2 regions of the Pseudoalteromonas sp. T1lg22 genome follow, and region 2 is predicted to be linked to the other one. Evidence: predicted binding sites of a transcription regulator. Region 2 holds the regulator's gene; the other holds the start of a gene.
What was found. The regulator LexA, encoded in region 2, represses DNA repair genes until DNA is damaged. The targets are predictions, from matches to a motif close to TACTGTATNNNNATACAGTA.

Region 1 (10,544 bases), on a different contig from region 2:
ATCCTGAGAAACGAAAACAGCAATATCGGCTTCATCCAGGGTCGCCAACTCTTGTTCATCACTGGCCAGATAATCAATATTCAACACTGGGCATTGAGTCACCTTATGCCCTTGTACAACAAGTAAATCAGCCAGTTCTTGCCCCTTACCCTGGGGCCGAGTTACAACAATATGTGCCATTGCCTGCGCCTTCGTTATCGTCCAGTTTTATTTTATTTCGCCATATACCTCGGCCAGAATCACATCGGCCCCTTGAGCCAGAAGTTCTTCCGCCAGGCTTACACCTAGTTGCTGCGCTTCACCAATAGAGCCCTTGGCCTCGGCCCGTAAAATACGTTTGCCATCAAGCGAACCCACCAGACCACGCAGATACACCTGATCATCTTCAATCACGGCATAGGCTCCGATTGGCACCTGACAACCACCTTGCAAGCGGCGGTTCATAGCGCGCTCAGCATCAACGCGAATACGAGTTGGCGTATGCTCAAGCGGTGCCAGCAGGGCTTTAATTTGCTCATCATCGCTGCGACACTCAATACCCACGGCACCCTGACCATTGGCTGGCAAAGATTCTTCGGCACTGATGTAACTGCGGATACGGTCGCTCATTTCTAAACGGATCAGGCCGGCGGCGGCGAGGATAATGGCATCGTACTGGCCTTCGTCCAGTTTCGCCAAGCGGGTATTCACGTTACCGCGCAGATCGCGAATATCGAGATCGGGACGACGCTCTTTAAGCTGGCACTGACGGCGCAAGCTTGAAGTACCAACAACGGCACCCTCGGGCAGGCTGTCGATATCGGCATAAAGGTTAGAAACAAAGGCATCACGCGGATCTTCGCGCTCGCAAATGGTGTGCAGCTCCAGCCCAGCTGGAAAGTCCACCGGCACATCCTTCATGGAGTGCACAGCTATATCGGCGCGGTCTTCCAGCATGGCTTGCTCTAATTCTTTTACGAACAAGCCCTTACCGCCAACTTTTGCCAAAGGGGTATCGAGGATAATGTCGCCCTTGGTGGTCATGGTCACCAGTTCGACTTCAATATTTGCATGATGGCGCTCTAATTCAGCCTTTACAAATTCGGCTTGCCACAAAGCTAGGGCACTTTTACGAGTGGCAATTCGCACTCGCTGAGTTGCAGTTGTCATGTAATTCCTAATTCAAAGTTAAGGCTTGGCAATTAAGCGAAACTCTCTTGTTGCCAATAACTTATTATTGTTATCTCGTAATTCTACACGCCACAAACCAACTTGGCTGGGCATAATATGTTTAGATGAAAAGGTGCGATAACGAGCCGTGTGTACGCCGAGTTCAACCCGCGCCATCTGTTGCTCTTCAAAATACCAAATATGGCTGACTTTTTGCCCTTGCAGGCCGTGCAGTTCAGTGAAAAATACCAGGCTGGTATCAAAGTCACCCATATTAATCTCACGACCCAGCGCACTGACCGGCTCACGATCTTGCACTTGTGTGGTTAATACAGCTCGGCTCACTTTGTCGGTATCGATTTTGCTGCCCTGGGCCAGGTTGGCAACCTTGGCTTCATCATTAAAATCGGCTGCAACTACACTGGGTTCAACCTCGGCTGGTTCGGTACGAACGGACTCGGACTGAATAGGTTCGGTCCGAACGGACTCGGCCTGAATAGGTTCGGCTGTAACAGGCTCGACTGGCTCAGCATTCACCTCTTGAACCTGGTTGACCTCGGCGGCCACCTGCTCAATCGGCTCGGCATCATTTTGCGCCTGGGCTTCAACTAACGACTCAGACTCTGACTCTGCAACCAGAGGCTGTTTATAAGCCGAACTCTCGCTGCTAACGACTGGCTCAGCGACTAATTGGCTTGTAGCTGATTCGACCTCAGAGACCCTGCTTTGTTCGGCATTGGCCGGGGTAAAAGCAGCATACCAAAGTGCGCCTATAGCAAAGGCGCCGACTCCAGCGACTGTGCCGATGCGATGCCAATGCCACTGATAGACCACATCCTTGCGGGCAATGCGCGGTGTATTATTATTCATGTTCGCCGTTATCACGATTTTTTGTCCCATGCGCTGGTTCCTAGATCTCTTTTAACTTAGTCGCTCTATCAGCCATTGTCGAATGGCCTCAAGCTCTTGTTCACAGACCTGGTGCGCCATGGCATAAGTTTTCCAGGACACCGCCATCCCTTGCTCCTGCAAACAATCAAAGGCCTGTTTGCCAGCCGCTAATGGCACCACGTTGTCAAACTCGCCATGGGCCATAAAAATACTAAGGTCTTTATGTATCGCCTGCTCGGCCAGTAACTCCGGCTGCGACATATAGGTCGATAGCGCCATGACTCCGGCCAGCTTATGCTGATAGCGCGGCGCCAAATGCAAGGCAATCACGCCACCTTGCGAAAAGCCGGCAAGAATAATCTTGTCTGCCGGTATCCCGGCGGCGAGTTGCTCATCAATTAAGTCGCTAATGCGCTGCGCTGATTGTTGCACACCCTGAGCATCAGCACGTTTATCCAGATCAAGGGATTTAATGTCGTACCAGGCACGCATTTCCATGCCGCCGTTAATGGTCACGGCTTGAACCGGCGCGTGAGGAAATAAGAATTTCACCCCAAGCTCTTCGGGGAGGGCCAAATGAGGTGCCACGGGGGCGAAACCATCACCTGAATCTCCTAAACCGTGCAACCAGATCACGGTCGCTTTATGAGTTGGGCTATTAAAATAGCTGGCACCGTCGAATTGACTCACTTAATCATGCTCCCAGCGAATTTCAACACCCGCCTGCTTGGTGGCCGCATCACACATAAACTGCCAAAACTCGGCGCCGGAACGATTATCTATCCATTGCTCGCCATGCAATTCAAAGTGGTGGCCGTTAAATTTAGTGGCAACCCATACCTGATGCAGCGGCGCCTGCTTGTTAATCACTATCTTGCTGCGGTCCGGGAAGATGATTTCCAATATCCCCGCCGCCGACTCATAGTCCAAATCCGCATCTAAATCGTCGATCTGATCTTCTATGGTCAACATCAATGCATCGGCCAGCTGATGATACTGGGTGTCGGTCATGGTGGTTTCACTCATTTGGCTTGCGCTCCTGTCCTGGCGGTGACGTTGTGAAGGGGAAATAATTCAACAGCAACGACTACATTTTCGGTATTTTCTGTTACTCTGCGATTATAAAACGAGTCATATTAATTATCTATCGAATCACTATGTATAACAGTCACCGATTGCCTCACCTTGTTGTAGCCGTCAGCTTAACGCTACTAAGCGCCTGTGGTCAAAGTGGACCCTTATACCTGCCACAAGAGCAACCAGAAATTCAGCAGCCCGCCTCTGTGCAAGCGCAAGAGGGCGAGGCGCAAGTGCAGACCAACGACCCGCAACAGCAGCAATAAACCTAGAGTTGGCTGCGTTTTGCAGGCATAGTGATGGCATAGAGGGATGATGTAAGAGCGTTATGTTAGTTAACTTCTCCAAGATGCACGGGCTGGGAAATGATTTTATGGTCGTCGATAACGTGACCCAGAACATTTTTCTTTCCCGCGACCAAATCAAGCGACTGGCCGACCGTAACTTTGGCGTTGGCTTCGACCAATTGTTAATGGTCGAGGCGCCCTATTCGCCGGATTTAGACTTCCATTACCGTATCTTTAATGCCGATGGCAGCGAAGTGGAGCAATGCGGTAACGGCGCTCGCTGCTTTGCCCGCTTTGTGCGTATGAAGGGCCTCACCAACAAGCATAAGATTGCCGTATCCACCAAGGGTGGCAACATGATCTTGTATATAGAAAAAGACGGTCAGGTCACGGTGAACATGGGACAGCCCATGCTCGAGCCCAAAGAAATTCCGCTTAAAGCCAGTAAACGCGAACTCACCTATATCCTGCGCCAGCAAGAACAAACCCTGTTTGTCGGTGCCGCATCCATGGGCAACCCCCATTGCGTGATCGAGGTTGATGATATAGACACCGCCGAGGTGCAAACCTTGGGACCTTTAGTAGAAGAGCATGAGCGCTTCCCGAAGAAGGTCAATGTTGGCTTTATGCAAGTGATAGATGAAAACCATATTAAGCTGCGAGTGTGGGAGCGCGGTGCCGGTGAAACTCTGGCCTGTGGCAGTGGCGCCTGTGCCGCCGCTGTAGTTGGACAGCTGCAGAATAAGCTAGGCAATAATGTCAAAGTTGATCTGCCCGGCGGTAGCTTGCAGATCCGTTGGCAAGGCGAAGGCCACGCGGTCAAGATGACGGGCCCCGCCGAGCATGTATTTGATGGACAAATAGCCCTATGAGTGAACTAAGCAAAGAGCAGATCGCCGCGTATCTTAAACTCAATCCGGACTTCTTTTTACAGCATCCCGAGGTGTTTGCACTGATGAACTTTGGTGCTCCCCACGAAAGTGTTGCCTCTTTGCAATTGCGCCAACAGCAAGTGCTGCGCGAACAAAACCAGGCTTTGCAACAGCAGTTACAGCAATTGGTGGCTCAGGCGAAACAAAATGAAAAGGTCTTTCAGGTGTTTAGCGCCTGCCATCGCCAGCTGATGCGGGATGCCGAGTTTGTCGAACTGGCTACTGGGCTGGAAGCCCTGATCTGCGAACAATTACATATCAGTGAGTGTAAGCTGATTAAGTTCACCGAAGACTTGCAGCCCTTGCTGGATAAACGCCTGCAAACTAACAATCACTACCTTGGCCGTTTATCGGAGCAGGAGCAGGCGCTGATCTTTGCCGGCCAAAGCAAAAGTTCCGCCCTCTATCTTATTGGCGAGCTGCAAGCGCCTCTGGCAATTTTGGCCTTTGCCAGCGAAGACGAACTGCACTTTGAGCCAGCTCAGGACAGTTTGTTTATCTTCGAGTTTGTTAAAGCCCTGCAAGAGCGCTTAACCGCCCTATCATGAGCGAGTCGCAGGCGCTCACCTTTGCCGTGATGACGGATGCCTGGCGCTCACCCGTGAGCGACTACCACAATTACCTGCGCTATGAAAAACAATACTCCAACCACACCCTGGAGCAATATCAGCGGCAACTCCTCGAGGTAGCCCGCTATTTTTATGATGACCGGGATGGCTGGTTGGCCATTAACGGCGACGATATCCGCCGCTATGCCATGTCGTTGCGCGCCAAGGGCTTGGGTGCCCGCACCGTTAACCTCAAACTCAGTTGCCTGCGTGCCTTTTTTCGCTTTTTACGCACCTATAATCCGCATCTGGATAATCCGGCCCAGTTTGTAAAGGGCCCCAAGTTTGATAAGCCGCTGCCCCGTAATCTGGATATTGAGCAGATGCATCAACTCCTTGAGATCGACGATGATGATCCACTCGCCATCCGCGATAAGGCGATGATGGAGCTGATGTACTCATGTGGACTGCGGATCAGCGAACTGGTCAACACCAACTGCAAGGATATCGATTTGCGCAGCGGTGAAATCCGCGTCCTGGGTAAGGGGAATAAAGAACGACTGGTACCGGTGGGCTCAAAGGCCATTGCCGCAGTTAACGCCTGGCTTAAAGTGCGCGGTGCCTTTATCGGCGCCGATGTCGATGCACTGTTTTTATCAAAACGGAAAACCCGTATTTCAGTGCGTCATGTACGCGAGCGCATGCGTGAATGGGGCGTCAAACAAGGCCTGAGTGCCCAGGTTCATCCCCATAAACTGCGCCACTCCTTTGCCTCTCATGTCTTGCAATCGAGCGGCGATCTGCGCGCGGTGCAGGAATTACTGGGCCACAGCAGTTTATCGGCCACCCAGGTTTATACCCATTTAGACTTTCAACACCTAGCCAAGGTATATGATAATACCCACCCCAGAGCTAAAAAACAGAAGTAAAGCCCTACACCATGATGCGATTTAATCGAGCCATAACGCCCGCCAAGGTCCTAAGTTTTGACTTGGACGACACCCTGTATGACAACCACCCTATCATCAAGGCGGCGTTGCAGGCACAGCAGGATTATTTGCTTACCCTACCGGGGTGGCTGGAGCAAGGCGATGATTTTTGGCTTACCTGCCGTCGCACCGTAATTGCCCGTGATCCGGCTCTGGCTCATGATGTTACGCAAATTCGTAAGCAAGCGCTCACTTACGCCATGAATAAGATCGGGGTAGAACAATACCACGCTGACAATGCCTATCAGATTTTTGCCGAAGCACGCAGCAAGATCACCGTCAGCGATGAGATATTAGCCCTGCTGGAGTCGCTTAAACGTAAATATCGGCTGATCGCCATTACCAACGGCAATGTCGATGTGTCCAAATTCAACCTCAAGGATCAGTTCGAGTTGGTTCTGATGGCCGGACCCGATGGCAAGTCCAAGCCTCATCGGGACTTGTTCGATCATGCCGCAGAGCGTCTTGGCGTTGCCAACCAGGAAATCATTCATATCGGTGATAGCCTGGACACGGATGTGCAAGGTGCGAACAATGCCGGATGTCGCAGCATTTGGCTCAATAATCAAGGCATTCAATATGCCTACAAAGGCCTGCCTTGCTGTGAAATTGACGACATCATGGCATTGACACAGTTAGGTTAAATACAACTTAAAGTGCTTTAACCATATAGCTACGGCGCCCATCCAGGGGATAATCGGTCAAGGCGAAGACCTCCTTATAGCCATGGCGGCGATAAAAGTCGGGAGCTTGGAACTCCAAAGTATCGAGCACAGCTTTTGTCGCCCCCAAGTCCTTGGCTGCCCGCTCCAGTTTATAAAGCAGTTCGTTGGCATAGCCTTGCCCTCTTTCCTCGGGGTTGACCCATAGCCAATCGATAAGTAGCCAGTTGCCGAAGCACCGACCCGCAATTCCCGCAACCACTTCACCCTGCTCATTATTGACTCTAAAACCGAGATTTTGCCTTTGTACGGGCCAATGTGACTTGTTAAATGCAACCACCTGATCTTTAAGCCAATCACTTAGCTGCTCACTCGTGTCACTGACAATTTCGTACTGTCTCATTATCTAACTTCCAAAGTACCCATGGCGCCTATGTTAACTAATATGAGTACAAGCAGTTAGCGGTAAATTGCTTGCTGGGCGCATACCTGTTTATAAAAACAGTATTCTATTTAGCCAAAGCAGAACTCTTGTTATACTTGCCAAACTAACAATAGGTGGATGTGGCGATGGATGTATCTGAATTACTTGATGGCTTGAACGATAAACAACGAGAGGCGGTAGCAGCACCCTTGCAAAATATGCTGGTTCTCGCCGGTGCAGGCTCAGGTAAGACCCGGGTGTTGGTCCATCGTATCGCCTGGTTAATGCAGGTAGAAAACGCCTCACCCTATAGCGTTTTTGCGGTGACCTTTACCAACAAGGCGGCAAAAGAAATGCGCGCCCGGGTCGAACAAACCATCCAAGGTTCCGCCGGTGGCATGTGGATTGGCACCTTCCACGGATTAGCCCATCGTATTTTGCGTGCTCACCACCGCGAAGCCAAATTGCCTGAGTCTTTCCAAATTCTCGACAGCGATGACCAGCAGCGCATGATACGCCGTTTGCTTAAGGCCATGAATATAGATGAAAAGAAATGGCCGGCAAAGCATATCGCCTGGTATATCAGCGCCAAAAAAGATGAAGGCCTGCGCCCGGGCGACATCCAAGCCTTTGACGTCAATGAACAACTTTTACAGCGAGTCTACAGCGCCTATCAAGAGGCCTGTGACCGCGCCGGATTAGTCGACTTTGCCGAGATCCTGCTGCGCTGCTATGAGGTTCTGCAGCAACAACCCACGCTATTGCGTCACTACCAGCAGCGCTTTGCCCATATTCTGGTGGACGAGTTCCAGGATACCAATACCATACAATACCGCTGGCTGGCACTGATCGCTGGTGATACGAATTCCATGATGATAGTTGGCGACGATGACCAGAGTATTTATGGTTGGCGTGGTGCCCGTATCGAAAACATCAAACGCTTTTTAGATGACTTTGACGCCGAAACTATTCGCCTGGAACAAAACTACCGCTCCACTGCGACCATTCTAAAAGCGGCCAATACGCTGATTGAGAACAACTCCGAGCGCATGGGTAAGAGCCTGTGGACCGATGGTAACCAGGGTGAGCCTATTTCCATCTATGCCGCCTTTAATGAGCTTGATGAAGCCCGTTTTATCGTTGGCAAAATAAAAACCTGGCTGCAAGCCGGTAATGCCCTCAGCGACAGCGCCATCTTATATCGTAACAACGCGCAATCGCGGGTGTTGGAAGAAGCCCTGCTACAAGAAGGTATGAAGTACCGTATTTATGGCGGTATGCGCTTCTTCGAACGCCAGGAAATCAAAGACGCCCTGTGTTATTTGCGCCTGGTCAGTAATCGCCAGGACGACGCCGCCTTTGAGCGCGTGATCAATACACCGACGCGCGGCATAGGCGACAAAACCCTCAGCCATATTCGTGACTGCGCCCGCGCCGAATCACTGCCGCTTTGGTATGCCGCCAAGGCCATCATTGAACAACAACATTTGTCTGGCCGTGCCGCCACCGCGGTAACCAGGTTCTTGGAGTTAGTCGATGGTATCGAAGCCCGTATCGACGATCTCACCTTGGCGGAGCAAGCCAAATATGCAATTGAAAATACCGGCCTTATGGCCATGTATCAGGCAGAAAAAGGTGAAAAAGGCCGCGCCCGCGTAGAAAACTTGGAAGAATTAATCAACGCCTGCGAGCAATACGAATTACCGGTGGACGAAGAGTTTTCATCGCCACTGCAAGGCTTCCTGGCCTACACTTCATTAGAGTCAGGAGAGGGTCAGGCCGAAGAACATGAAGATGCGGTGCAGATGATGACATTGCACTCAGCAAAAGGCCTGGAGTTTCCACTTGTGTTTATGGCTGGCGTTGAAGAGGGCATGTTCCCATCGCAACAAAGCCAGGAGGAAAGCGGTCGCTTAGAGGAAGAGCGTCGCCTTTGCTATGTAGGCATGACCCGCGCCATGGATAAGCTCTACATCACTCATGCGGAAGCCCGTCGCCTCTATGGCCAGGAAAAATATCACAGCCCGTCGCGTTTTTTACGTGAACTGCCCGATGACTGCATCGAAGAAATTCGCGTTAGAACCAAGGTCACCGCGCCGCAACAGTCGGGCCGTTTTAGCCCGTCGCTGACACAAGCGGCATTTGCCGATAGCGGCTTTAATCTAGGCCAACGCGTACTCCATGCCAAGTTTGGTGAGGGTACAGTACTGAATTATGAAGGTGCCGGGGCCCAGTCACGGGTGCAGGTAAACTTTGATGACGTCGGCAGTAAATGGTTGGTCACCGCCTATGCTCGCTTGCAAGCACTCTGAAGTAACTAGCTTACTCACCCAATTAAAGCGCCAGCGATGGCGCCAAGCACTGTTATTGCGTGGCGAACGACAATGGTGCTACGAGCAATTAATAGCGCTCCAGAAACTGACAGCCGCTCCATGGTATGTACTCAGCAATAATGAACAGCTTAGCCAGGCCCAGTGGCCGCATCATCTGCACCAGATCCTGGGGCAAGAACATGCCCACGGCGCTTACGACTGTTACAGCGGCTTTTATGCCGACAAACTCGCAGCACTGGCGGGCACGGTGCAAGCCGGGGGCTTGCTGGTGCTTATGCTGCCAGAAGATACCCAGGCTTTTATCGACCCGGGCATGGATAAGCTGGTTTCTTACGGTTACTCCACACCAACACAAAGCCATTTTTGGGCCTGGTTAGAACAGCAACTAGTAGAAACCGACTTTATTAGCATCAAGCAATCCGAGGCTAACGCAAACGATATTAACTTGGTTGCCGACACACCTGACTGCAATGCTGAAGCGGATACCCGTGAGCAGCAAGAGGTCGTAGCGCAAATCATTAAAACCGCCAAGGGTCGGGCACATCGCCCACTATTAATTAGTGCCGACCGGGGTCGTGGCAAGTCTGCCGCATTAGGTATAGCCGCCGGCCAGCTGAGCGATAAACGCATCATCTTATGTGCCATTCAGCGTAGAGCGGTAACTAGCGTGTTTAAACACCTGAGCCAAACGGCATCCCTTGCCGAAGCCAAGGACACAGATCTGAGTCTAGGTAATGTTGAATATATGCCTCCGGATCGCGTCCTGCACGAGCAACCCAGTTGTGATCTACTCTTTGTCGATGAAGCGGCCACCCTACCGATACATATTCTTAAGCGGCTGTTGGCTATCTATCCACGCGTGGTCTTTGCCAGCACCTTGGCCGGTTACGAAGGTAGTGGCCGGGGTTACACCCTACGCTTTAAAGCCTATTTGCAAAGGCACTGCCCTAATTTTAGCGAGCGCGTTTTAAACGAGCCCTTTCGCTACGCCTCGGGTGATCCCTTGGAACAGGGGATCAACAAATTACTGGTGCTTGATGCCGCCAGCAAGGAACTCCAGCCCTGCGAACAAGTATTAACTCATACTTCTATAGATGTGGCTCAGCTACGCGCGCAGCCGGAGCTGCTAAAGCAGGTATTTGCTTTACTGGTGCTTGCCCATTATCAAACCTCGGCCAATGACTTTCGCCAATTACTGGATGCGCCGGGACAGCGTATTTACCTAAGCCGAAAAGGCGAGCAACTGGTCGCC
Region 2 (10,544 bases):
CACCACTTAAGCGACATAAAATACCCACTTATCAATAAATAATGCGACAAAGAGTAACATTAAATGCAGGATAGAGAACTTAAAAACACGCATTGCCGATTGATGCTGAGGCTCGCGCTTTAAACGCCAAGCATAGGCGATAAACATCAGGTTAAGCGCCGATGCCGCCAGCAGATAGAAGAGCCCGGACATGCCGATCAGATAGGGCAACACACAGACCAGAGCCAAGAGCACGGTATAACCGAGCACGCAGGTTTTACAAAAATCGATACCATGGGTGACCGGCAGCATGGGAATATTGGCGCGGCGGTAATCCGCTTCACGGGCAATGGCCAGAGCCCAAAAGTGCGGCGGCGTCCAGGCAAAGATGATCATCACCAAAAGCCAAGGCGCGGCGGCCAGCTGCCCGGTTTCACTCACCCAGCCCAATAACGGCGGCATGGCGCCGGCCAAACCACCAATGACGATATTTTGCGGCGTTGCCCGCTTAAGAAACAGGGTATAAACCACCGCATAGCCCACCAGCGCCAGCAGGGTTAACAAGGCGGTCAGCCAGTTGGCAGCGCCGACCAGGGCAACAAAGCCAATGCCACCGAGCAGCGCGGCAAAGGCAAAGCCCCGTCCTTCACTGACCTTACCCTGGGCCACCGGGCGATGGCGGGTGCGCGCCATCTTGGAGTCTATTTCACGGTCGACAATATGGTTGATCACCGCCGCCGCCGCCGATAGCAGGCCAATGCCGAGCAGGCTGATCAGCTGCAGCACCCAGGAGCGCCCCATATCCGGCGCCAGGGCCAGGCCAACCCAGGCGGTCAGTACCAGCATCAGTACCACCTTGCCCTTGCACATGGCCAGATAATCGCGCCAGCTTGCACAGTGCGACAGAGAGGGTGTTAAGGTTATTGCTTTACTCATAATTCTTCTCCTTCGCGCCTAACATTTTCGTTTTTGTAAATAGCACAACCGCACCAGGGTCAGCAGCAACAGCAGGGCCATCAGGTTATGCGCCAGCGCCATCAACAAGGGGATCTGCAAATAGATCAGGGCAACTCCCAGGGTGAGTTGGGCCGCCAGGGCGGCACCGACCGCTAAGGCCGCATTTTTAATGGTGCGCGAATAGGCAGCTTTATATACCCGCCACATGGCCGCACCGACAATCAAGAGAGTCATCAGGGCGCCAAAGCGGTGCAGCAGGTGAATGGACATGCGCGACTCGTAGGAGAGCACCCCATACTCGTAATTGGCATGCTCCATAGGCAAATGGAACACCTCGGCCAGGGAAAACGCCTCACTGCCTTCACACAGGGGAAAACCAACACAATGGGCGGCGGCATAATTGGCCGCCAGCCAGCCCCCTAAGGCAATCTGCACTACTACCATACTCAAGGCTGCCATGCTCCAACCCTGCAAGCTCTTGGCACCTGGGTCGCCACCGGGCACGGGGCGACTGTGGTTGCGCAAATACAAGAGCCATAACAGGCTGGCAATGGAGAAACCACCGAGCAGGTGGCCCATCACCACCAGAGGCTGCAGGTTCATGGTCACGGTCCACATACCCAACATGGCCTGGAAGATCACCAAGAGCACAAGCACCATGGGCAAACGCACCGGCATACGGACCTGCTTGCCATAACGCCACGCATACAGGGCAATGGCGAGGATCAACAGCCCCAAGGTGCCGGCAAAGTAACGATGCACCATTTCCTTCAATGCCTTACCCTGATCCACCTCCATACCGGGAAAGTTTTCCTCCACCGCGGCGATTTCATGGGCCTTATCGGGCACGGTTAAAAAGCCATAACAGCCGGGCCAGTCGGGGCAACCCAGACCGGCATCGCTCAATCGCGTATAGGCCCCCAGGCCCACCACCAACACGGCCAATAAAGCCGTAGTTAACACCAGAAATTTATAGTTTTTTGTCATACTGGCCTCTTTAACTGCTACGCGCATAATTAAGTAGTTTTTTTAAGTCCTTCAACAATCCCTTGTGTACCAAGCGATTGGCGTCGGCTTGTGGAGCAAAGTCATACTCCAGCACCACCAAACCATGGTGGTCGATTAAATACAGACTGCCGGCATTCAGCTGCGCCGGAGCACTGTTAATATGAATACTGGGCATGTCTTGCGCCTTGGGTGCTGCTTCGCCCAAGACGGCAATGCGCACCTTGTCTTTATTTTTACCCAGAGCCACATAGAGCGACTGCAGGTCCTGCCATTGCTGCGCACAGCCCTGACAGGGCTCGGTATTAACCAGAGCTATGGTCCAGGGCGATGGCGGGTATTGCTGCCAGTCGCTCAGTTCTACCTGCTCGCTCATCAGCCGCCCTTGATTACTCTTATGGCCGGGCAGCCAGCCGGAATACAAAACCGCCACGGCGGCAACAATGGGCAGCAAAAAGCAGCCGATAAATAACATAAGGGGTTTAGGTAGCTGCATGCGTTCTCCTTGCTCGCCAATAGGCACTTAAAGCAATCACCAAGGCCGCCAGGGCAATTAAAAACCACTGCCAGGCGTAGGCCTTGTGCTTGTCTGCGGACATGGTGACCGGCTGGTAATGGGGGATGGCGCCTATGCCATCAATGGCATCTTGGGCATAGACCATAAAGGGATATATGGGTTTGCGGGTTTGCTCGCTCATCTGGGTGATGGCGATCTCTTGAATACGTTTGGGCCAGCCTTGCGGGGCCTGAGTTTCGCTCAGGGTAAACTGCGCCAGTGGGCCTTCTTTGACTAACGCCTGAGTCAGGGTGATCCCAGATGGCAAGGTGATAGTGGGCAGTTCATTGCGCTTGCTGGGTGCCGGCACAAAGCCGAGATTGACCAACAGCCAGTGACTGGCGCCAGGCGCCAAGGCCAGCACCAGCAAATCATAGCCGACCCGGCCCTGATACACCTGATTGTCCAGCAGCCAGTATTCGCTCTGCAACTGAGCATCAAAGCGAACCTGCAAACCTGTGGCATCTTCGCTTTCGATATAGCGCAGCGCCTTGGTCAAAGGCATAACGCCCTGAGCCGACCAGGAATCCAGCAGCTGTTGTCTTTGCTGTTTTTGTTCTGCCCGTTCAAGTTGCCAAAAACCCAAGCGAGTACAAACAGTTACCGCGAGGATAACCAGCCCTATCCATAAAATTGCGCTAAGCTTAGCTGTAAACACTCAACCACCAACCTCGGAGTATCCGTATCTTGCTTATTAAAATTATAATTATTGCGCTCTTGCTGACCGTCATTTACACCCTTTTCCGCGCCTTACTGGCGATGATAAAAGCCGATAACAAGGTGCCTATGTCGCGCTATTTGGGCAAACGCGTTGCCCTGTGCATCCTAGTACTTATTATTATTTTGCTGGCGCAGCAGTTTGGTCTGCTGCGCTTTAATCAATCACCGATCACAACACATACACAAATACAAACAGGCACAGCCACACCACATCTACAAAGTGCCAGTACCAGGCCGCCGCTTGAAAGGCGAAATGCTTTTCGCTGCTAAAGTGGCCCTTTAACACCCGGATCCAGACCACAATAAGCATTATGGTGCCCAGGGTTACGTGCAAGCCGTGAAAGCCGGTAAGCAAGAAGAAGGTATTGCCGTAAATGCCGGAATCCAGCTTCAGTCCTAAATCCTGATAGGCATGCACATATTCATAGGCTTGCAGGCCCAAGAAACTGATACCAAGAACTATGGTCAACAGCAGGAAGAGGGTCAGAGGCGTGCGCTTATCTTTTTCTATGGCGGTGTGAGCAAACTGCAAGGTTACCGACGACACCAAGAGGATAATGGTGTTGATAAGCGGCAGCCCCTGCCAGCCCATGGCCTGGGTGCTGGTGCCATCCGGAGTGCTTTCCAGCGGCCATGCAGATGTGAATTCCGGCCATAACACTTCGCCCGTCATCACATTATTGCCATCACCACCGAGCCAGGGCACCGCCAGCATACGGGCGTAGAACAAGGCGCCGAAGAAGGCGGCAAAGAACATCACCTCGGAGAAAATAAACCAGCTCATGCCCTGTCTAAAGGAGCGATCCATCTGCATCGAGTAGAGACCGCCATGGGACTCGCTGATGACATTACGAAACCAGCCCACCAGCATGTACAGCAACACGGCAATACCGGCAAATAACAGGTAATGGCCATGGCTGCTTTCCTGCTCCATTTGCATCACGGTTAGACCGGCACCGGCGGCGATAAAGAACAGCGCCACCGCGCCGACTATCGGCCAGGGACTTTGCGCCGGCACATAGTACTTTTGATACTCTTCACTCATATTCATGCCTCATTTGGGTTATCGCGCCGCCGCCACTAACGACTCGCTATGCTTGGCGCTGATATCAAAAAGCGTATATGACAGCGTTAGCTCCTCGTATTCGGGTGGCAACGCCGGATCGACATAAAATCTTAATTGATATTCTTGTTGTTCGTTGGCCTGCAAGGTTTGCTGGTCAAAGCAAAAGCACGCCAGTTTATGTAGGTATTTTGCCGCTAACCCAGGAGAGACAGACGGAATGGCCTGCATCACCCGGGCTTGATCGCTGGTATTGGCCGCCGCAAAGGTCACCAGGCTCATCTCGCCAGGCTTCACCACCACAGACTGCTGCTGAGCGCTGACCTTAAAGGGCGCACCGCTTTGGGCATGGGTGGTAAAGCTCACGGTAACCTCACGGCTGTTATCCACCCGTTCGCTTTGCTGCGCCTGCTCCATAGAGGGCTTGCCGTTAAGGCCGGTGACATCGCAGAACACGTCGTACAAGGGCACCAGCGCAAAGGCAAAGGCGAACATCGCCAGGGTGCCTAATAAGAGCTTTCTTAACAGCGGCATATGGTTCATTTATTTCACCTCGGGCGGCGTTTCAAAGGTGTGATAAGGCGCCGGTGAAGCCACCTGCCACTCTAAACCTTCGGCTCCGTCCCACACCTTGGCCGGGGCCTTTTCGCCAGCCTTGATGCACTTAAACACCACGGCCACAAACAGCAGCTGCGATAGACCGAAGGCAAAGCCACCGATACTGATGATGGCGTTAAAGTCGGCAAACTGCAGCGCATAGTCTGGGATACGACGGGGCATGCCCGCCAAGCCAACAAAGTGCATGGGGAAGAAGAGCACGTTGACGCTGATCAGCGACATCCAGAAGTGCCACTTCGCCAGCCTAGTGTTGTACATATGCCCGGTCCATTTCGGCAGCCAGTAATAGGCCGCGGCCATAATGGAGAACACCGCCCCGGTAACCAGCACATAGTGGAAATGCGCCACCACAAAGTAGGTATCATGGTATTGGAAATCCACCGGTGTAATCGCCAGCATCAGGCCGGAGAAACCGCCCAGGGTAAAGAGCACGATAAAGGCGATGGCAAACATCATGGGCGCTTCAAAACTGATGGAGCCGCGCCACATGGTCGCCACCCAGTTGAACACCTTGACCCCGGTGGGCACGGATATCAGCATGGTGGAGTACATGAAGAAGAGCTCACCGGCCAGCGGCATGCCGGTGGTAAACATATGGTGCGCCCAGACCACAAAGGACAACAAGGCGATGGACGCGGTGGCATACACCATGGAAGAGTAGCCAAAGAGTTTTTTGCGCGAGAAGGTGGGCACTATGGTGGAGATAATACCAAACGCCGGCAAGATCATGATGTACACCTCGGGGTGACCGAAGAACCAGAAAATATGCTGGAACATCACGGGATCGCCACCACCGGCGGCATTAAAGAAGTCGGTGCCGAAGTATTTATCCGTCAGTACCATGGTCACTGCCCCCGCCAGCACAGGCATCACCGCAATCAGCAGGAAGGCGGTGATCAGCCAGGTCCATACGAACAGCGGCAGCTTCATCCACTTCATGCCCGGCGCTCTCAGGTTGACGATAGTCACTATGACGTTAATGGCACCCATAATGGAGCTGATACCCATAATATGGATGGCAAACACAAACAGCGCGGTATTGTCGTTGCTGTAGGTGGTCGACAGCGGCGCGTAGAAGGTCCAACCGAAGGCCGGGCCGCCCCCATCCATAAATAGCGACATCAGCAAGATGGCAAAGGCGAAGGGCAGGATCCAGAAGCTCCAGTTGTTCATGCGCGGCAAGGCCATGTCCGGCGCCCCGATCATCATGGGGATCATCCAGTTGGCCAGGCCGGTAAAGGCCGGCATCACCGCACCGAAGACCATGATCAAGCCATGCACCGTGGTCATCTGGTTAAAGAAGTGCGGGTCGACCAATTGTAATCCCGGCTGAAACAGCTCGGCGCGGATCACCATGGCCATGGCGCCGCCGGTTAAAAACATCAGCAGCGAAAACAGCAGGTATAGCGTGCCTATGTCTTTATGGTTAGTGGTAAAGAGCCAGCGTTTAATGCCAGTCGCAGGCCCGTGATGTTCGTGTGTTGCAGCTGCTGTACTCATTGTTCTTCCCCATCAATAAAGGCCTGGATCGCACTTGGTTGCACCGTATCGCCGGTGTCATTACCAAAGGCATTACGCTGGTAAGTAACAACGGACGCGAGCTCTTTAATAGTGAGCTGGCTAACAAACGCCTGCATGGCGGTGCCAGGTTTACCGTGTACCACGATATCGATGTGGTCTTTGATTTCGCCGGTCGCGATTGGGCTGCCCTTGATTGCCGGGAATACTCCGGGAACGCCGAGACCAGTCGGTTGGTGACAGGCTACGCAGCGGGTCATATAGATCTTCTCACCAGTGCTCATGAGCTCGTCATGAGACAAGGTTTGGTCGAGTAAGGCAGCATCGGCATCGGCCTGGTCTAACATCGCTTGTTTTTGCGCCGCCAGCCAGATATCAAACTCCTCAGGGGATTTCGCTTCAACCACCACGGGCATAAAGCCGTGGTCCTGACCACACAGCTCGGCACATTGACCGCGATAGATACCCGCTTCGTTAACCTTGGTCCAGGCCTCGTTGATAAAGCCTGGGTTGGCGTCTTTTTTCACCGCAAAGTCCGGCACCCACCAGGAGTGAATAACATCGTCAGAGGTCATCAGAAAACGCACTTTTTTACCGGTTGGGATCACCAGTGGCTTATCCACTTCCAGCAGGTAGTTTTCGCCTTTATTCTCGGCATTTTGAATTTGCTCCTGAGGGGTGGCCAACAGCGAATAAAAGCCCAGATCATGGCCCATGTATTCGTAATGCCACTTCCACTGCGAGCCGGTCACCTTAATGGTGATGTCCGCCTTGCTGGTGTCTTCCATGGCGATCAGGGTCTTGGTCGCCGGCACCGCCATGCCGATAAGGATAAGAAAGGGAATAGCGGTCCAAAGAATTTCGACCTTAGTGCTTTCATGGAAGGTGGCGGCGGTAACGCCCTTGGATTTACGGTGCCTGAGCAAGGCCCAAAACATGACCGAGAATACGATCACCCCAATCACACAGCAGATGATAAATATCGTCATATGCAATTGGTAAACATTCTCGCTGATATCCGTCACCCCGGGGCGCAAGTTGTACTTGCTGTTGGCCAAGGCCAGATGGGGAGCAAACAAACACAGCAACATGAGGGAGCAAAGCTGCTTCATGTACCATCTCCTTAACTACGCGCAACGCAAAAAGGGAAGAGGCAATTACTGCTAGCCAATCTTCGTTATTATTATGCTTGGACTGGCCGATTCAATTTTCTGCAAACAAAGTGCGCAAAAAGCAACCAGCAAAGCCTGTAATATAACAATTAGTCAAGATTTGAACGAATAGCAAGAAATGAAGCGTTTTTGTTTTTCTTTTTTAAATAAATATTTGGGGGATATTCAAACTGTTAGCGCGTAAGAAAAGAAGGGAGAAAAGCGCCGTAAAACCCCCAATAAACGGCGTATCGGGGGCAAAAATACCGAATAAAACCTACATCCAGTCGGCGTTTCGAATTACACCAACCGCTAAGCCCTCAATATCAAAGGATTCATGTTCTAAATCGACTTCGATAGGAGCAAATTCTTCGTTTTCCGCATGCAGGAAAACCTTGCGACCGGCCTTTTCCAGGCGCTTCACGGTTACGTCGTCACCCACTCGGGCTACCACCACCTGACCGTTTTCGGCCACTTGCGCACGGTGTACCGCCAGCAGATCGCCATCAAGAATGCCGATATCCTTCATACTCATGCCGTTAACCCGTAGCAGATAATCCGCCGCCGGTTTAAACAACATGGGGTCGATTTGGCAATGGCTCTCGATATGCTCCTGCGCCAAAATGGGCTCACCGGCGGCAACCCGACCGATTAACGGCAGGCCTAATTGCTCCGGCTCTTCTTCCTCAACCAGCTGAATACCGCGGCTGGCACCGGGTTTCATTCTGATCACCCCTTTTTTGGCCAGCGCCTTAAGGTGCTCCTCGGCGGCATTGGCACTGCGAAAACCTAATGTTTGTGCAATTTCGGCGCGCGTCGGCGGCATGCCGGTATCTTTAATAAAGACTTTGATCAGCTCTAAAATTTGAGATTGGCGATTAGTTAAAGGGCGCATACAACTGGTTTTCCATACAGTACATTTAACTGTGAGTATATACAGTTGTCAGAAAATCGCAAATATATTCAATGATTTTGCTGCTGCCACAGTCAGGAGTTATTTCTAAGCTGTATCAGCGACTGCGCAAATACTTAAAAAAGCGCCTACAGTTATAGGTAGCCGATTTCGCATCGAAGCATTTTAAATGAAAGAAGGAACCCAATATGCTCTGTATCAGCCTAGATAATGAACATGATATTGGCGTATTTACCCCCCATGGCGAGTTGTCTGCCGCCGACTTTATAGCCGCCGTACGTATTATAGATCCCTATATAGAACGTCATGGTGGACTCAAGGGGCTGATGATAGCCACCCGTCACTTTCCCGGCTGGGATTCGTTTGCGGCCTTGTCAGCGCACCTGCGCTTTGCCCGCGACCACCATAAGAGAATCAGCAGGATAGCCGTAGTTACCGACTCTCCCCTGGCCATGCTCGGCGAGCATTTAACGGCGCATTTTATCAGTGCCGAAATCAGAGCCTTTCAATATGACCAGATGGAGCAAGCACGTAACTGGGTGAGTGAGGCCGATTAAAAACTGCTGTTGGGCGTTTCTAAAAATGCTATTTCCTCTGGTGTCGACCGACGCCCGAGTATAGCGTTGCGATGCGGGTAGCGACCAAAGCGGTCGATGATCGCCTTATGGGTCAGCTCATAGGAATAACTCTCCAAAGGCCGAAACAGGTGCTCGGCAAGCATATGAATGACGGCACTTTCACTGTGCATATAAGGCATGTATAAAAAGCCACGCTCCTGCTCATTGAGCAGCAGGTCGTAGCCCTTTTCTACCGCATGCTGAGCCAGGCACAAGGCCTGAGCATCCTGGGCAAAGGCGCTGGCGGTATCGCGATAGATATTACGGGAGAATTGATCGAGCACGATAATTTCACTCAGGGCACCGTGGGCACTGCTACGCCAATGATAGAGCTCCCCCCGACTGGCGGCGCGGTGAGTCTTGGCAAACAGCTCGGTAACCCTGGCATCGAAGGTCGCACTCTTTTTAAACCAGTCCTCGCTGTTGCATTGGTTAAACCAGAAATCATACACGGATTGAAAGTCCATAGACCCTCCTTCAACATTTACACCCAGGTCGTTACTGACAGTCTAGTCAAATCCGGCCCTCAGGTGATAGCCAGGCCGCCGAAGATATCGCCGCCCCGTTCCTCTTTTTGCGCTCGCTAACCGTCGTAAAAGGCTTGCAGAAGCCCAGGCGAGTGCAGCACTATGTGGAGCACAGTGCCAATGAGTGCAAATAACCCCCGTTAACCATGCCGCCGTATAAGGAATCTGTATGAGTATTCAGAATCATGAAAACGATCTACCGGTCACTGAGCAGCCAGACTCGAGTGTAAGCGAAAACACCCCAAGTATTTGGGCTCAGGAAATCGATTTTGATCTGTGTCGCAAACTCGACCTCGGCGTCGGCGCCAAGGGCACGCTTATGACCAAACTCGGCATTGAAATCAGCGAAATCGGCCCGGATTACCTGGTGGCCACCATGCCTATCGACAACGAGCTCTACAACCCCATCGGCATAGTCCACGGCGGCGCCTACGTGGTACTGGCCGAAACCGTCGCCAGCTACGCCGCCAACTTCGCCGTCGACATCAATAAATATTACTGCGTCGGCCAGGAGATCAACGCCAATCACCTTAAAGCCTCACGCACCGGCACTCTCAAAGCCGTAACCAGACCCGTACACCTAGGCGGCCGCTCATCGGTATGGGAGATTAAGATCTACAACAGCGCCGGCGATTTGTGTTGTATTTCAAGGATGACAGCGGCTGTGGTGGAGAAAAGAAGTAAAAGCGCTGGGCTTTAATGCGGGATTGTTCTAGCGTCTTGTCTGTAGGCGAGGCTTTAGCCTTGCGAAAGGCCCTTCGATTTTAGATCTTGTCGCGGTGGCGACGACACCCAAAGGGAGAGTGATTCGACTCCCCCTTTGGAAACCCCCCGAACCCGTGATTCGCTAATGCTTCCGAACTCGGGTTTTTGTTAAGCGTTTCGTTTTGCTTTCGACACGGTTTAACGAGGTGTCCTAC

Region 1: uvrD (DNA helicase II) is a predicted target of LexA. The motif match lies at 7,023-7,042, and genes of this name have one in related genera.

The regions. Positions count from the first base shown of each region.
Region 1 is NZ_PQBY01000029.1:1,018-11,561, reverse strand. It holds gene C2M24_RS15780 (uroporphyrinogen-III synthase) at 1-180, opposite strand, end outside; gene hemC (hydroxymethylbilane synthase) at 208-1,149, opposite strand; gene C2M24_RS15770 (DUF2914 domain-containing protein) at 1,168-2,049, opposite strand; gene C2M24_RS15765 (alpha/beta hydrolase) at 2,071-2,730, opposite strand; gene cyaY (iron donor protein CyaY) at 2,731-3,051, opposite strand; gene lptM (LPS translocon maturation chaperone LptM) at 3,198-3,383, shown strand; gene dapF (diaminopimelate epimerase) at 3,446-4,276, shown strand; gene C2M24_RS15745 (DUF484 family protein) at 4,273-4,884, shown strand; gene xerC (tyrosine recombinase XerC) at 4,881-5,813, shown strand; gene C2M24_RS15735 (HAD-IA family hydrolase) at 5,825-6,517, shown strand; gene C2M24_RS15730 (GNAT family N-acetyltransferase) at 6,525-6,938, opposite strand; gene uvrD (DNA helicase II) at 7,106-9,271, shown strand; gene C2M24_RS15720 (GNAT family N-acetyltransferase) at 9,216-10,544, shown strand, end outside.
Region 2 is NZ_PQBY01000016.1:352,675-363,218, forward strand. It holds gene C2M24_RS11305 (SCO family protein) at 1-17, opposite strand, end outside; gene cyoE (heme o synthase) at 7-915, opposite strand; gene C2M24_RS11315 (COX15/CtaA family protein) at 934-1,923, opposite strand; gene C2M24_RS11320 (transmembrane cytochrome oxidase associated protein) at 1,934-2,437, opposite strand; gene C2M24_RS11325 (SURF1 family protein) at 2,424-3,155, opposite strand; gene C2M24_RS11330 (DUF2909 family protein) at 3,185-3,487, shown strand; gene C2M24_RS11335 (cytochrome c oxidase subunit 3) at 3,387-4,262, opposite strand; gene C2M24_RS11340 (cytochrome c oxidase assembly protein) at 4,281-4,823, opposite strand; gene ctaD (cytochrome c oxidase subunit I) at 4,824-6,398, opposite strand; gene coxB (cytochrome c oxidase subunit II) at 6,395-7,528, opposite strand; gene lexA (transcriptional repressor LexA) at 7,845-8,462, opposite strand; gene C2M24_RS11360 (STAS/SEC14 domain-containing protein) at 8,669-9,037, shown strand; gene C2M24_RS11365 (DUF924 family protein) at 9,034-9,564, opposite strand; gene C2M24_RS11370 (PaaI family thioesterase) at 9,794-10,324, shown strand.